DNA from 2 places in the Ruegeria pomeroyi DSS-3 genome. Region 2 is predicted to be linked to the other one. Evidence: riboswitches for the same ligand, from Rfam matches in the RefSeq annotation. Region 2 holds a riboswitch; the other holds the start of a gene.
What was found. A riboswitch is a leader RNA that binds a small molecule or an ion and turns the genes downstream of it on or off. The one in region 2 is predicted to bind cobalamin.
Positions count from the first base shown of each region.

Region 1: linked by a shared signal. The riboswitch ahead of SPO_RS17970 (hypothetical protein) and the one ahead of SPO_RS22595 (CbtB domain-containing protein) in region 2 are both predicted to bind cobalamin.

Region 1 covers NC_003911.12:3,756,627-3,762,747, reverse strand. The annotation lists gene SPO_RS17995 (NAD(P)/FAD-dependent oxidoreductase) at 1-526, shown strand, start outside; gene SPO_RS17990 (GNAT family N-acetyltransferase) at 523-996, shown strand; gene SPO_RS17985 (DNA polymerase III subunit gamma/tau) at 1,076-2,827, opposite strand; gene SPO_RS17980 (hypothetical protein) at 3,008-3,523, shown strand; gene SPO_RS17975 (protein-tyrosine phosphatase family protein) at 3,658-4,155, shown strand; gene SPO_RS17970 (hypothetical protein) at 4,160-4,558, opposite strand; cobalamin riboswitch at 4,644-4,855, opposite strand; gene SPO_RS17965 (KPN_02809 family neutral zinc metallopeptidase) at 4,960-5,811, shown strand; gene SPO_RS17960 (TetR/AcrR family transcriptional regulator) at 5,808-6,121, opposite strand, start outside.
Region 2 covers NC_003911.12:3,070,030-3,076,150, reverse strand. The annotation lists gene SPO_RS14615 (aspartate dehydrogenase) at 1-38, shown strand, start outside; gene SPO_RS14610 (LysR substrate-binding domain-containing protein) at 72-1,022, shown strand; gene SPO_RS14605 (DUF1636 family protein) at 1,078-1,434, shown strand; gene SPO_RS14600 (hypothetical protein) at 1,422-1,916, opposite strand; gene SPO_RS14595 (CbtA family protein) at 1,980-2,678, opposite strand; gene SPO_RS22595 (CbtB domain-containing protein) at 2,682-2,852, opposite strand; cobalamin riboswitch at 2,888-3,099, opposite strand; gene cobF (precorrin-6A synthase (deacetylating)) at 3,143-3,886, opposite strand; gene cobA (uroporphyrinogen-III C-methyltransferase) at 3,879-4,607, opposite strand; gene SPO_RS14580 (cobyrinate a,c-diamide synthase) at 4,604-5,926, opposite strand; gene cobM (precorrin-4 C(11)-methyltransferase) at 5,913-6,121, opposite strand, start outside.

The sequences.
Region 1 (6,121 bases), 690 kb from region 2:
GGCCGAGGCGCCCGACCGGGGGCAGGTGATCCACGCCACCGGCATCGCCGGGCTGGAAGAGCTGAACCGGGCGCGGGGGCGCCTCGTGGGCACCGGGGTCAAGGGACAGGCGGCGCTGTTGCGCTTCGATGCCGGGCGGCAGGCGCCGCAGCTTTTTGCCGATACGGTGCATATCGTGCCCCATGCGGACGGGACGCTGGCAATCGGCTCCACCTCGGAACGCGACTATGACGACCCGACCAGTACCGACGCGGCGCTGGACACGGTTCTTGACCGCGCAATGCAGGCGGTGCCGCTCTTGCACGGCGCCGAGGTGATCGAACGTTGGGCGGGCGTGCGCCCGCGCTCGCGCTCGCGCGCACCGATGCTGGGGGCGCATCCGCTTTATCCCGACCAGTTCATCGCCAATGGCGGCTTCAAGATTGGCTTCGGCATGGCGCCCAAGGTGGCCCATGTGATGGCCGAACTGGTGCTGGAGGGGCAGGATAACATCCCCCAAGACTTCCGTCCGGAGGCCTCGCTATGACGCCCGTCGCGCCCTATCGGATCGCTCCGGACAGCCCGCAGATCGGGGCGATCCTGGCCCTGATCCGTGACAGTTTCGCCTTTATGGATGGCCGGATCGACCCGCCCTCTTCGATGCACCGGCTGACCGAACAGGCCGTTGCCGCGCAGGCCGCTGCCGGTGAGGTCTGGGCGCTGGGCGCGCCGCCGGTGGCGGTGGTGTTCCTGACGGTCAAGCCGGGGCGGCTCTATCTCGGCAAGCTGGCGGTGGATGCATCCATGCGCGGTCAGGGTCTGGCGCGCCGGCTGGTGGCACAGGCCGAGACCCGCGCCCGGATACTGGGCCTGCCGGTTGTCGAGCTGGAAACGCGGGTGGAACTGGTGGAGAACCACGCCACCTTCGCCCGGCTGGGATTCGCAAAGACCGGCGAAACCGCGCATCCCGGTTACGATCGGCCCACCTCGATCACCATGCAAAAGAGACTTTTCTGAAGCGCGCCAACGGTTGCCCCGGGCGGCCACGAGAATTTTCGTCGAAAATTCTCGGCGCTCCGCGATCGAGAGTTGGCGCTCAGCCGTCCTCGAACGGATCCCATTCGTCCTCGACCTCGGGCAGCGCCTCGGTCACCACCTTGGCGGCGCGTTGTTCCGGGGTCTCGATATGGGTGATCCGCGCCTTGGGAAACTGCGCCAGTACCGCCTGTACCAGCGGGTGTTCACGCGCCTTTTCCTCCAGCGCGTATTTCTCGGCGTTGCGGATCTCGTCGATGGTCTTGCCGCCGCCCTGCGCCACCACGCTGACCGCCCATCGATTGCCGGTCCAGCGTTGCAGCGCACTGCCCAGCCGCTGCGCCAGATCGGTGGGCGCGCGTTCGGTGGGCTGAAATTCGATCCGGCCCGGCTGATAGCTGACCAGCCGCAGGTCCATCTCGATATCGGCCAACAGTTTGCCGTCGCGATTGGCGCGGATCAGCTCGACCAAATGCTCGAAGGTGGGAAAGCGCGCCAGCGCCGTTTGCGGATCCTGCGCCAGCGCCGCAACCGGCCCGCCGCCACCGCCGCGCGGGGCGGGCGCATAGCTGGCGCTGACGCCGTTCTGGGCCGGGGCACTCGCGCCCTGACCAACACGCGGCCCTCCGCCGGGGTTCGGCGGCGGCGGCGCATCCTGCAACCGCTTGATCAGCTCTTCGGGGCTGGGCAGATCGGCCACATGGGTCAGCCGGATCACTGCCATCTCGGCGGCCATCATCGCGTTGGGGGCGGCGGCCACCTCTTCCAGCGCCTTGAGCAGCATCTGCCACATCCGGGTCAGCACCCGCATCGCGAGCGCATCCGCCATCTGCTGGCCGCGCGCGCGCTCGTCCGGCGACACGGTCGGATCCTCGGCGGCATCGGGGGTGATCTTGACCACCGACACCCAATGGGTGATCTCGGCCAGATCGCGCAGCACCGCCATCGGGTCCGCACCCTCGGCATATTGCGCGCCAAGCTCGGTCAGGGCCGCGCCCGCATCGCCGCGCAGGATCATGTCCATCAGGTCCAGCACCCGGCCCCGGTCGGCCAGCCCCAGCATCGCGCGCACCTGCTCGGCGCTGGTCTCGCCCGCACCATGGCTGATCGCCTGATCCAGCAGAGAGGTCGCATCCCGCGCCGACCCTTCCGCCGCGCGCACGATCAGCGCCAGCGCGTCCTCGGCGATCTGCGCGCCTTCGGCATCGGCGATCCGGCGCATCAGCGCGATCATGTCCTCGGGCTCGATCCGGCGCAGGTCGAACCGCTGGCAGCGGCTCAGCACCGTCACCGGCACCTTGCGGATCTCGGTGGTCGCAAAGATGAACTTCACATGCGCCGGCGGCTCCTCCAGCGTCTTGAGCAGCGCGTTGAACGCGCTGGTCGACAGCATGTGAACCTCGTCGATGATATAGATCTTGTAGCGCGCGCTGGCGGCACGATAGCGGACGCTGTCGATGATCTCGCGGATGTCGTTCACGCCGGTGCGGCTGGCGGCGTCCATCTCCATCACGTCCACATGGCGGCCTTCCATGATGGCCACGCAATGCTCGCATTTGCCGCAAGGCTCGGTGGTGGGGCCGCCATTCCCATCGGGACCGATACAGTTCATCCCCTTGGCGATGATCCGCGCCGTGGTCGTCTTGCCGGTGCCCCGGATGCCGGTCATGATGAACGCCTGCGCGATCCGGTCGGCGGCAAAGGCGTTTTTCAGCGTCCGCACCATCGCGTCCTGCCCCACCAGATCGGCAAAGGTCTCGGGCCGGTACTTGCGGGCCAGCACCTGATAGGGGGTCGAGGGCGCGTCGGACATTTTCAACTTTCGTCGGGTCTGGATTCTGGTTCTGCAGACGGTACTGGCCAGCGGGGCGAAGGTCCACCGCCCGTGTGATTGTTTCAGGGATGGAACAGGATTGGGCCGCAAATGGCGGGTGCGTTCCCCTCTCTCGAGATTGATGCAGACGCGTACAGGGGTATACGAATCTGTTCCGTCGTGTCCCTTCCCGTTGGAGGTAACGCCGTTCGGGACGATGACACGAGTGCAAGTGGCGCGGGCGATGATGCGAATTCCGACAATTTCGGCTCTAACCTGATCAACGGACAGCAGGGAGATGATTTCATTGTTGCGGTGGACGATCGCAGCGACCTGGGTAAGGTGGACACCGTCAAGGGTGGCGTCGGGCGCGATACCCTGGTCGTGGACGAGGGGGACCTGGTCACCACCAGGGGTGGGGCCGATCAAGACATCCTCGAAACCTATAGCGGCGTGGCGGACGGCTATGACGTTGTCACGATCACCGATTTCGATACGGCACGAGATGTCCTGACCCTGCAAGGCGAAGCTTCGCTGCTGCGTCCGGGGAACGGAGACGAGACACCGGTCAGCGTGCAGGAGCTTGATGATCAGACCGGCACCATGGTCCTGATCAACGGCATTCGGGTGGCGCACCTGATCGGCGCTCAGGGCGTGAGCCCGGATCAGATTCGCGTGTATATAGACAACCGCTGACCCGCGTCGCGGTGCAGTTTGATCTGTTCACGGGTATCTTGTCTTGCGATACCACCGCGTTAAAGGCCATTCTACCCTTGGGGTCAGGATCGCCACGCCCCGTGGCAATGGTCGGTCGGGAAGGGATACCGCAGATGGCGCAGCTGGTGCTTTATGCGCTGAAAGTCGGCGGCGGCACGCTGGCGATCTGCCAGTTGCCGGGTATATCGGGCGATTATGCGGGCGATGTCGATCTGATCGGATCCTGGGCGCCGGGGCTGGTGATCTCGATGACGACCGAGGTCGAGATGCTGCAGCATGGCGCGCGCAACTTTGGCGCCGATGTACAAAGCCGGGGTTGCCGTTGGGCGCATCTGCCGGTCGAGGATTTCGGAACTCCGGGCCGCGAGGCGCAGGCGAAATGGAGCGCGATCAGCGCCTCGGCCCGCCATGCCCTGCGCGGCGGCGGGCGGGTGCTGATCCATTGCAAGGGCGGCTGTGGCCGGTCCGGCATGGCGGCGCTGCGCCTGATGATCGAGACAGGCGAAGCCCCCAAGGCGGCGTTGGCGCATCTGCGCTCGGTCCGCTCCTGCGCGGTCGAAACCGACGCCCAGATGGACTGGGCGTTGGCTGGCCGGGCGATCCGCGAGTGACCCGTCAGGCGGTTGGCTGAACGGGTGCCGAGACTTGTGCCGCGTGCGCGCGGGCTTCGACCATGGCGCAGGGCACCGGGCCGCTTCCGGCGGCAAAACCTCCGCCTTCAGACCCCAGCAGCGCATCGGCAAACCGGTGCAGGTGTGGCAGGGCGGTATCTTCGTCAACGCCGCAGAACACCCGCACCCGGCTATGCGAGGCGGCGTAGCGTGCCAGACAACCGGCCCCGCAGGGCGGCATCTCGCAATGGCCTTCGATCTCGAATGACGCATCGGTCATCGGTTCGGCCCGGCGCAACGCGCGGGTCAGGTTCTCGGCCAGCCCCGACAGGGCGGGGCAGGGCCTGCCGGTGCGACGGCATAGGGTTGCGGCAAATTCATGCGTTTGTGTGGTCCAGATCATCCTGCGCCCTCCGCGCGGCGGAACAGGGTGTCGGGGACCGGCCACTCAGGGCCAAGGCATCCCGTCCGGACACCCCGCCCGGGTTCGAGTTACGGTTGCGATGGCAGGTCTCCTGACTTGCGGGTCCGGGCTTTGCCGGCCTTCCCGGCCCGGGGGCCAGTGGCATTTCGGCATCGCTCACCGCTTACAGTTGCGGGGGCAGTCTCGGCATTGGTCCTCTGTCGCCAGAGGGCCGCACCGTGTTCCCTTTTCATCCCGGCGCATGCACGACCGGGAACCATCGACCCAGCGGTAGCGGGTGTTGCGGGCGCCTGTCAAGCGCAAGTCCATTCCGGGTTTCGGACCCTTTTGACGGGTGCTAGAGTCGGCGCCGGACAGACAGGCTGCGAAGGGTGATCGGCATGCGGTTGAAAGGCGTTCGCGGCAGCAGGAATGTCGAGGATCGGCGCGGACAACGCGGCGGTGGCGGCAAGGGTATCGGCGGGCGCGGCCTGGGCATCGGCGGGGTGCTGCTGCTGTTGGTGATCGGCGCCTTTACCGGCATCGACGTGACCCCGTTTCTGACAGAGCAGCCACAAGCGCCCCAGAGCGCCCCAACAGAGCTGTCCGAGGAAGAACGGCAGGCGGGCGAATTCGTCTCGCGCGTGCTGACCACAACCGAAGAGGTCTGGACCGGGGTGTTCCGCGACCAGCTGGGCCGCGAGTACACCCCGCCGACGCTGGTGCTGTTCTCGCAGGTGACATCCAGCCCCTGCGGCGGCGCCTCGGGTGCGACCGGGCCGTTCTATTGCCCGGCCGATCAGAAGGCCTATCTGGACACCGATTTCTTTGCCACCCTGGCGCGGCGATTGCAGGCGGGGGGCGATTTCGCCGCCGCCTATGTCATCGCCCATGAGGTGGCCCATCACGTGCAGAATCAGCTGGGTATTCTTGGCAAGGTGGATCAGGCCCGGCGGCGCTCCTCGCAGGTCGAGGCCAACGCCCTGACCGTGCGGCTGGAATTGCAGGCCGATTGCCTGTCCGGGGTCTGGGCGCGCTCGGTCTGGGGCCTGATGGAGCAGGGCGACCTGGAAGAGGCGCTGAACGCCGCCCGGATGATCGGCGACGACCGGCTGCAACGTCAGGCGGGCCGGGTTCCGCAGCCGCATACCTTTACCCACGGCACCTCGGCGCAGCGGGCGGCCTGGTTCGAACGCGGGTTCGAAAGCGGCCAAGTCGCAACCTGCGACACCTTCAATACCAACCGGCTCTAATCCGCGCCCGGCAGCATCTCGGGCAGGCGGCGCAGCACGTCCGAGGATTGCCGGGCGCGGGCCAGCATCCAGCCGCCTTGCAGCAGGATGAACATGGTCTCGGCGGTCTTTTGCGGATCGGCCAGCCCAAAGCGGCTGGCGTGATGCGCGCCCTCGGTGATCCAGCCTTCGAACAGGTGGTGGGCATGGGCGCGGAATGCGGCGTTGTCCGGCCCTTCGAACAGGGTTGACGAGATCGGGCAGCCATCCCACTGGCCCGATTTGTCGAACAGTTTAGCGACCTTGCCGCACAGCACCTCCATCCCGGCAT
Region 2 (6,121 bases):
TGCGGCAGCGCGGCGCGGCGATCCGGCCATCGTTTTGACCGATAGCCACGCTTCGTGATATCGCAAAACCCATGAACCGCACCCAGATCCGCATCGTCGAGCGCGTGTTGACCCGGCTCAAGCTGAAACAGCTGCGCCTGCTGGTCGCCGTGGGCGAGCGGCATTCGATCCTGCACGCGGCGCAGGCGCTGAACATGTCCCAGCCCGCCGCCACCAAGCTGATCAAGGATCTGGAACTGGATTTCGACGTGCAGCTGTTCGACCGGACCAATCGCGGCATGGTGCCCACCGTGTTCGGGGCGGCCCTGATCCGGCATGGCAAGCTGATCCTGGCGCAGATTTCCCATGCGGCCCAGGAGCTTGACGATCTGAACGAAGGCAATGGCGGGCGCGTGGTGGTGGGTACGCTGCTGGCCGCCTCGGCCGAGTTCCTGCCCCGCGTGCTGACCCGGCTTCTGACCGACAAGCCGGGGCTGGTGGTGAAACTGGTCGAGGGCACCAACGAGGTGCTGATGCCGGCGCTGCGCTCGGGCGATGTCGATCTGGTGGTCGGGCGCTTGCCGATGCACCGGCACCGGGCCGAGATCATGCAGGAGCGGCTGTTTGACGAAGAGGTGATCTGTGTCGCCCGCACCGGCCATCCGGTGCATCGCCACGCCGCACCCGCGCTGACCGATCTGATGGGGTACCCCTGGATCCTGCCACCGGCGGAAACCACGCTGCGCCGCCAGCTGGATCAGGTCTTTGTCGATCTGGGCGGTGGCGCACCGCCCTATGCGGTGGAATCGGTGTCGTACCTGGCCAATCGGGGCCTTCTGGTGGGGTCGGACATGCTGGCCGTGATGCCCGCGCATGTGCCGCGCCACGATATCAGCGCGGGGGCGCTGGCGCGGGTCGACTGGCCGGTGCCGATCCCGATCGGACCGGTGGGCGTGTCGATGCGCAAATCCGCCAGCCTGTCGCCTTCGGTTGCCGGGGTGCTGGATGCGCTTCGCGCCGAGGCCGCGCAAATGACGCGATAAGCTTGCCCCGGCGCGCCCGATGCGCCACATCTGCGGCACCCATCAAGGAGTCACCATGAGCGACATGCGCCTTTCCCTTTGCTCCAGCTGTCTGGGCGACCGGGACCGTGATCTCGCCGCCGAGCGGGCCGCCGTGACCGAGGCGCTGGCGCGCGCCGGGCTGAACGGGCGGGTGGAGCTGGTGGAGCATGCCTGTTTCGGGGCCTGCGCCACCCCGGTGGCGCTGGCCCTTCAGGGGGTGGGGCGGGCCAGCTATGTGTTCTCGGATCTCGACGTGGTGGCGGATGCCGACGACATCGCCGCCACCTGCCGTGTCTATCTGGACAGCCCCGGCGGCTGGATTGCCGATGCCCGTCCCTGTGGACGGTTGCGCCAGTGCCTGCTGGCCCGGATCCCGGCCTATTCCACCTGAACGATGAGCGAGGCCTCGACCGGGGTCCCATCGACCATCAGCGGGCTGTGGCTGTTGGCATTCAGCGAGACCTTCACCTCGACCGGACCCTTGGGCAGATCGGGGATATGCAGCCATTCGCCGTAAAGCCGGGCCAGTTTCACCCCGTTCACATAGACATGGGCGTGACCTTCGCCCGGATGATCCATGGCCGAGGCGTTTTCGGGGGCAAAGCGGAAGTTCTGCGGGCTCACACGCAGGTTCCAGCCTGACATGGCATCGCGGGTCAGCGCCAGCGAGACACCGGGCGCGTCCGGACCGGCGGGCAGATGGGTGGCCTCTGCGTGGTCGTGACCGGCTTGGGCCGCGTCATGGGCGCCATGCTGGGCCGCGTCGCCATGGTCGTGCCCGTCAAAGGTGACGCCATAAGCCGCAGCCGTGACAAAACCGGCGCCACCGCCAAAGACCAGGCCGATGGCGAACAGAGCGAGAGAGCGGGACATATCAGTCTCCTAGCAAAGGAAAACCCCGCCGGACGGGTCCGGCGGGGCATATGAGTTGACGGATCAGGCGTGCGCGTTGGCGCGCTTGCCCTCGGTCTGCCAGAAATGCCCAGCGAAACCGCCCAGCAGCACCCAGGCCGCCATCCCGACACCAAAGGCGCGGGCGGCGAACAGCGCGCCCAGCTCGGTGGGGACAGGGCCGGCAAAGCTCTCGGGTTCTGGCGCGCCGATCAGATGCGGTGCGATCAGCAGCAGCGCGGCGGCCCCATAGGCCATCAGGTTGCCGCCAAAGGCGATCAGCCACATGGCTATACCCGCCGCGGCCACGGTTGCTGTCCACCAGATCTGGCGGGCGGTGATGTCGGTATAGGACACACCGGGCACCTCGGGCGCGAGGCTCAGGCCGGGCGCGAAGTGAAAGGTGATGAACCCGGCCAGACCCCAAAGCAGACCCGCGCGGGCGGTGATGGCATGGCCCATCCCCTCGGCCACCGACATCAGGGCGACCATCACCACCGCATAGCCGGTATAGGTGAGCATCGCAAAAACGACCGTGAGCGCATCGCGCATCGGATCGGCGAACATACCGGGCAGGTCGGGCTGGGCGCTTACCGCCTCGGCGCCGAAATGCACCAGTTCGCCGGTTTCATACAGCTCGGCATGCAGCAACACGGGCTGCACGAACAGAAACTGCAGCAGGGCGGCAATCAGCCCTGCTGCAGCGCCAGCGAACAACGCGCTGGTCAGAATGCGACTGAACATGGTTCAGTGGCAGGGAAAGCCGGTTGCGTGGCGCACGTCGTGAGCGGCGTCATGCAGCGCGGATGCCTGCACATGGCCCGCCAGGGTCACGATGCCCAGGCCCAGGATCACGGCGAACAGGGCCGGCAGGATTGCGGAACCGGTGGCCGATACCTTGAGAGTTTTGGTCGTCATGTCATTTCCTCCTTGCCGCCGCACCCGACGGCCGGTGTTACAGTGCCTGTCTGGCAGGTCTCCTGGCTCGCGGGTCAGTGCCTCTGTTCGCCTTCCCCCCGGGGGCGAACCCGGGAGTGGCTGGTTGAACAGAGGCTCACCGCTTACAGTCGCGGGGGCGGCTTTGGCCTGAACCGACGGGCGGTCGCACCAAATTCCCTCTTAGCATCCGGATTGCTCCGGCAGGACCAGACCCCTTCATTTAGCCGCGAACGCCCGCCCGGTGCAATCGCCATTTGCGACCTTTCCGGTCAGTTTCCGCGCTTTTTCAGAAGATAGATATCCATGATCCAGCCGTGATCGGCGCGGGCGCGGGCGCGGGTTTCGATGATCCGGCTTGCGACCCTGTCAAGCGGCCCGGCCACCAGAATCTGTTCCTCCATGCCCACATAGGCGCCCCACCAGATGTGATAATCGGCCATCTCCAGCGCCTGGAACGAGCATTCGCCGTCCAGCATCACGGAGGCGGTGTCGGTGGCAGGGGGCCAGCCCTCGTCGCGCAGGCGCCGCCCGGTGGTGACCAGAAACGGCGCACCCAACTCGTTGACCGGAATGCCATGCGCCGCCGTCAGCGCCTGCAGCGCCGTGATGCCGGGAATCACCCGCACCTTTGGCTGCGGGTCGAGCCGCGCCGCGATTCGCAGCGAACTGTCATAGAGCGACGGGTCGCCCCAGATCAGCAGCGCCACCCGCGCCGCGGCGGGGTATTCCTCGATCGCCGCCTGCCAGCGCAGGGCGATGGCATCGTGCCAGTCGTCGACGCCCTTCAGATACCCATCCTCGGCCCGGCGCGCGGGGATGTCGAAATAGGCGATCTGTGGCGGCGTGTCGGTGGCCTCGGCGATGATGCGCTCGCGCAGCCCGGCCAGATCGGATTTGCCCGCCCCCTTGCGCGGGATCAGGATCAGATCGGCGGCGCGAATGGCGGCGATGCCTTCGCGGGTGATGTGGTCGGGATTGCCGGTGCCGATCCCGATCAAGAGCAGCTCAGTCATCGCTAAACTCCGCCAGCGGGCCATACAGGATCAGGGCGGGCGCGGTGCCGACCTCCTCTGCCAGCCGCTCGGCCAGTTCGCCCATGGTGGCGCGGGTCAGGCGCTGTTCGGGGGTCGAGACACTTTCGGCCATCAGCGCGGGTGTCGAGCGCGGCAGGCCATGCGCCTCGAGCGCATCCAGCAGCAGCGGAAAGGTGCGCTTGCCCATGAACACGACCGTTGTGGCCTGCGGATCGGCCAGCGCGGGCAGGTTCAGGTCGGGGGGCAGTTTGCCGCTGATGTCATGTCCGGTGACAAATTGCACCCGCCGCGCGGTCAGCCTGCGGGTCAGCGGGATACCCGCTGCCGCCGCCGCAGCCACAGCCGAGGGGATGCCGGGAATGATCTCGTAGCCGATCCCGGCCGCGCGCAGGGCGACCAGTTCCTCCTCCAGCCGGCCGAACAGGCCGCCATCGCCGGATTTCAGCCGCACGACATGCGCGCCGGTCTGGGCATAGTCCACCAGCAGGCGGCTTACATGGTCCTGTTTGGGCGAGGGGCGGCCCGCCCGTTTGCCCACCCCCACCAGATCGGCGTCGGGGCGGGCATGGGCCAGGATCGGACCGCTCGACAGATCGTCGAACAGCACCGCATCGGCCTTGCCCAGCCGGTCCACCGCCTTCAGCGTCAACAGCTCCGGGTCGCCCGGCCCCGAGCCGACAAAAGAGACAAAGCCGCTCATGATCCCGCCTCTGCGATCAGGTGAAAGAAGGTGCCGGTGACATTTCCGCGCCGCGATCCGGTCTGCGGCCCCTCGACGCCCTCGGCATCGAACACGCGCGCCAGCGGCGCGTCGGGCTGTTCCAGGATCGAGGAATAGTGGAACTCGTGCCCGCGCAGGGTGGCGCCGGTGCCGTAACCGGGCAGGGGCGCCAGCAGTTCGGCCCGGCGATAGCCCAGGTTAAACTTACGCTTTTCATACGAGGTGACGAGGCCCAGAAGCCCCGCCATCCGGTGGCGGCTGCCGTCCTTGTCGACCAGCGCTTCGCCAAGCGCCATGTAGCCGCCGCATTCGCCATGCACCGGCCGGGTCTGGGCATGTTTGCGCAACCCGCTCAGAAAGGTCTCTGCCGCCGCAAGGCGCCCGGCATGCAGTTCGGGATAGCCGCCGGGCAGCCAGACCAGATCGGCATCCGGCGCGGGCGCCTCGTCGGCCAGCGGCGAAAACGGCAGGATCTCGGCACCGCCCGCGCGCCAGCCTTCCAGCAGATGCGGATAGGTGAAGGAAAACGCCGCATCCCGCGCCAGCGCGATGCGCTGGGCGGGGGGCGGCGGCAGCGGTGCCGAGGAAAGCCCGACAGGGCTTGAAGAGGCGGCAGCGCGGATCGCGCCCAGATCCACATGCTCGCGCAGGAATGCGGCATAGCCCGCGATGGCCGCCTCCAGATCGGGATGCTCCACTGCCTGAATGAGGCCCAGATGCCGCTCGGGCAGGGTCAGGTCGCCACGCCGGGGCAGTACGCCCAGCACCGGCAGGCCCGCGCGCTCCATCCCCAGCCGGGTCAACCGTTCGTGCCGGGGGCTGGCGCAACGGTTCAGGATCACCCCGGCAAAGGGCAGGTCGGGATTGTACATCCGGAACCCCAGCGCGGTCGCCGCCGCCGATTGCGCCTGTCCGCCCACATCCAGCACCAGCACCACCGGCCAGCCCATGCGCAGCGCGGTCTCGGCGCTTGACCCGTGGCCGGTTTCACCCGGCTTGGCGACGCCGTCGAACAGGCCCATCGACCCTTCGGCCACCACGATATCGGCGCCCGCTGCCTGCGCGGCAACGGCACCCAGCAGCCGCTCGCCCATCGCCCAGCTGTCGAGGTTGAACGAGGCCCGCCCCGCCGCCGCCAAATGAAAGGCCGGGTCGATATAGTCGGGCCCGCTCTTGAAGGGCTGCACGGTCAGCCCGTCCTCCGCCAGCGCGCGCAACAGCCCCAGCATGACCGTGGTCTTGCCGGTTCCCGAGGCCGGGGCCGAGATCATCAGGCCGGGGGGGTTAGTCATCGCCATGGCTCCAGCTCGACCACGGGCTGTCGGCGCTTTGCGGCCGGTAACGGCGGTCGTATTCCCGGGAATAAAGGCAGCTTTCGTCGAAACCCTCGCCTTTCAGCACCGGACCGACCAGGATCAGCGCGGTGCGAGAGATATCCTCGTCCAGCGCGTCTTTCAAAGTTTCCAGCGTGGCGCGGATGATGCGCTCGTCCG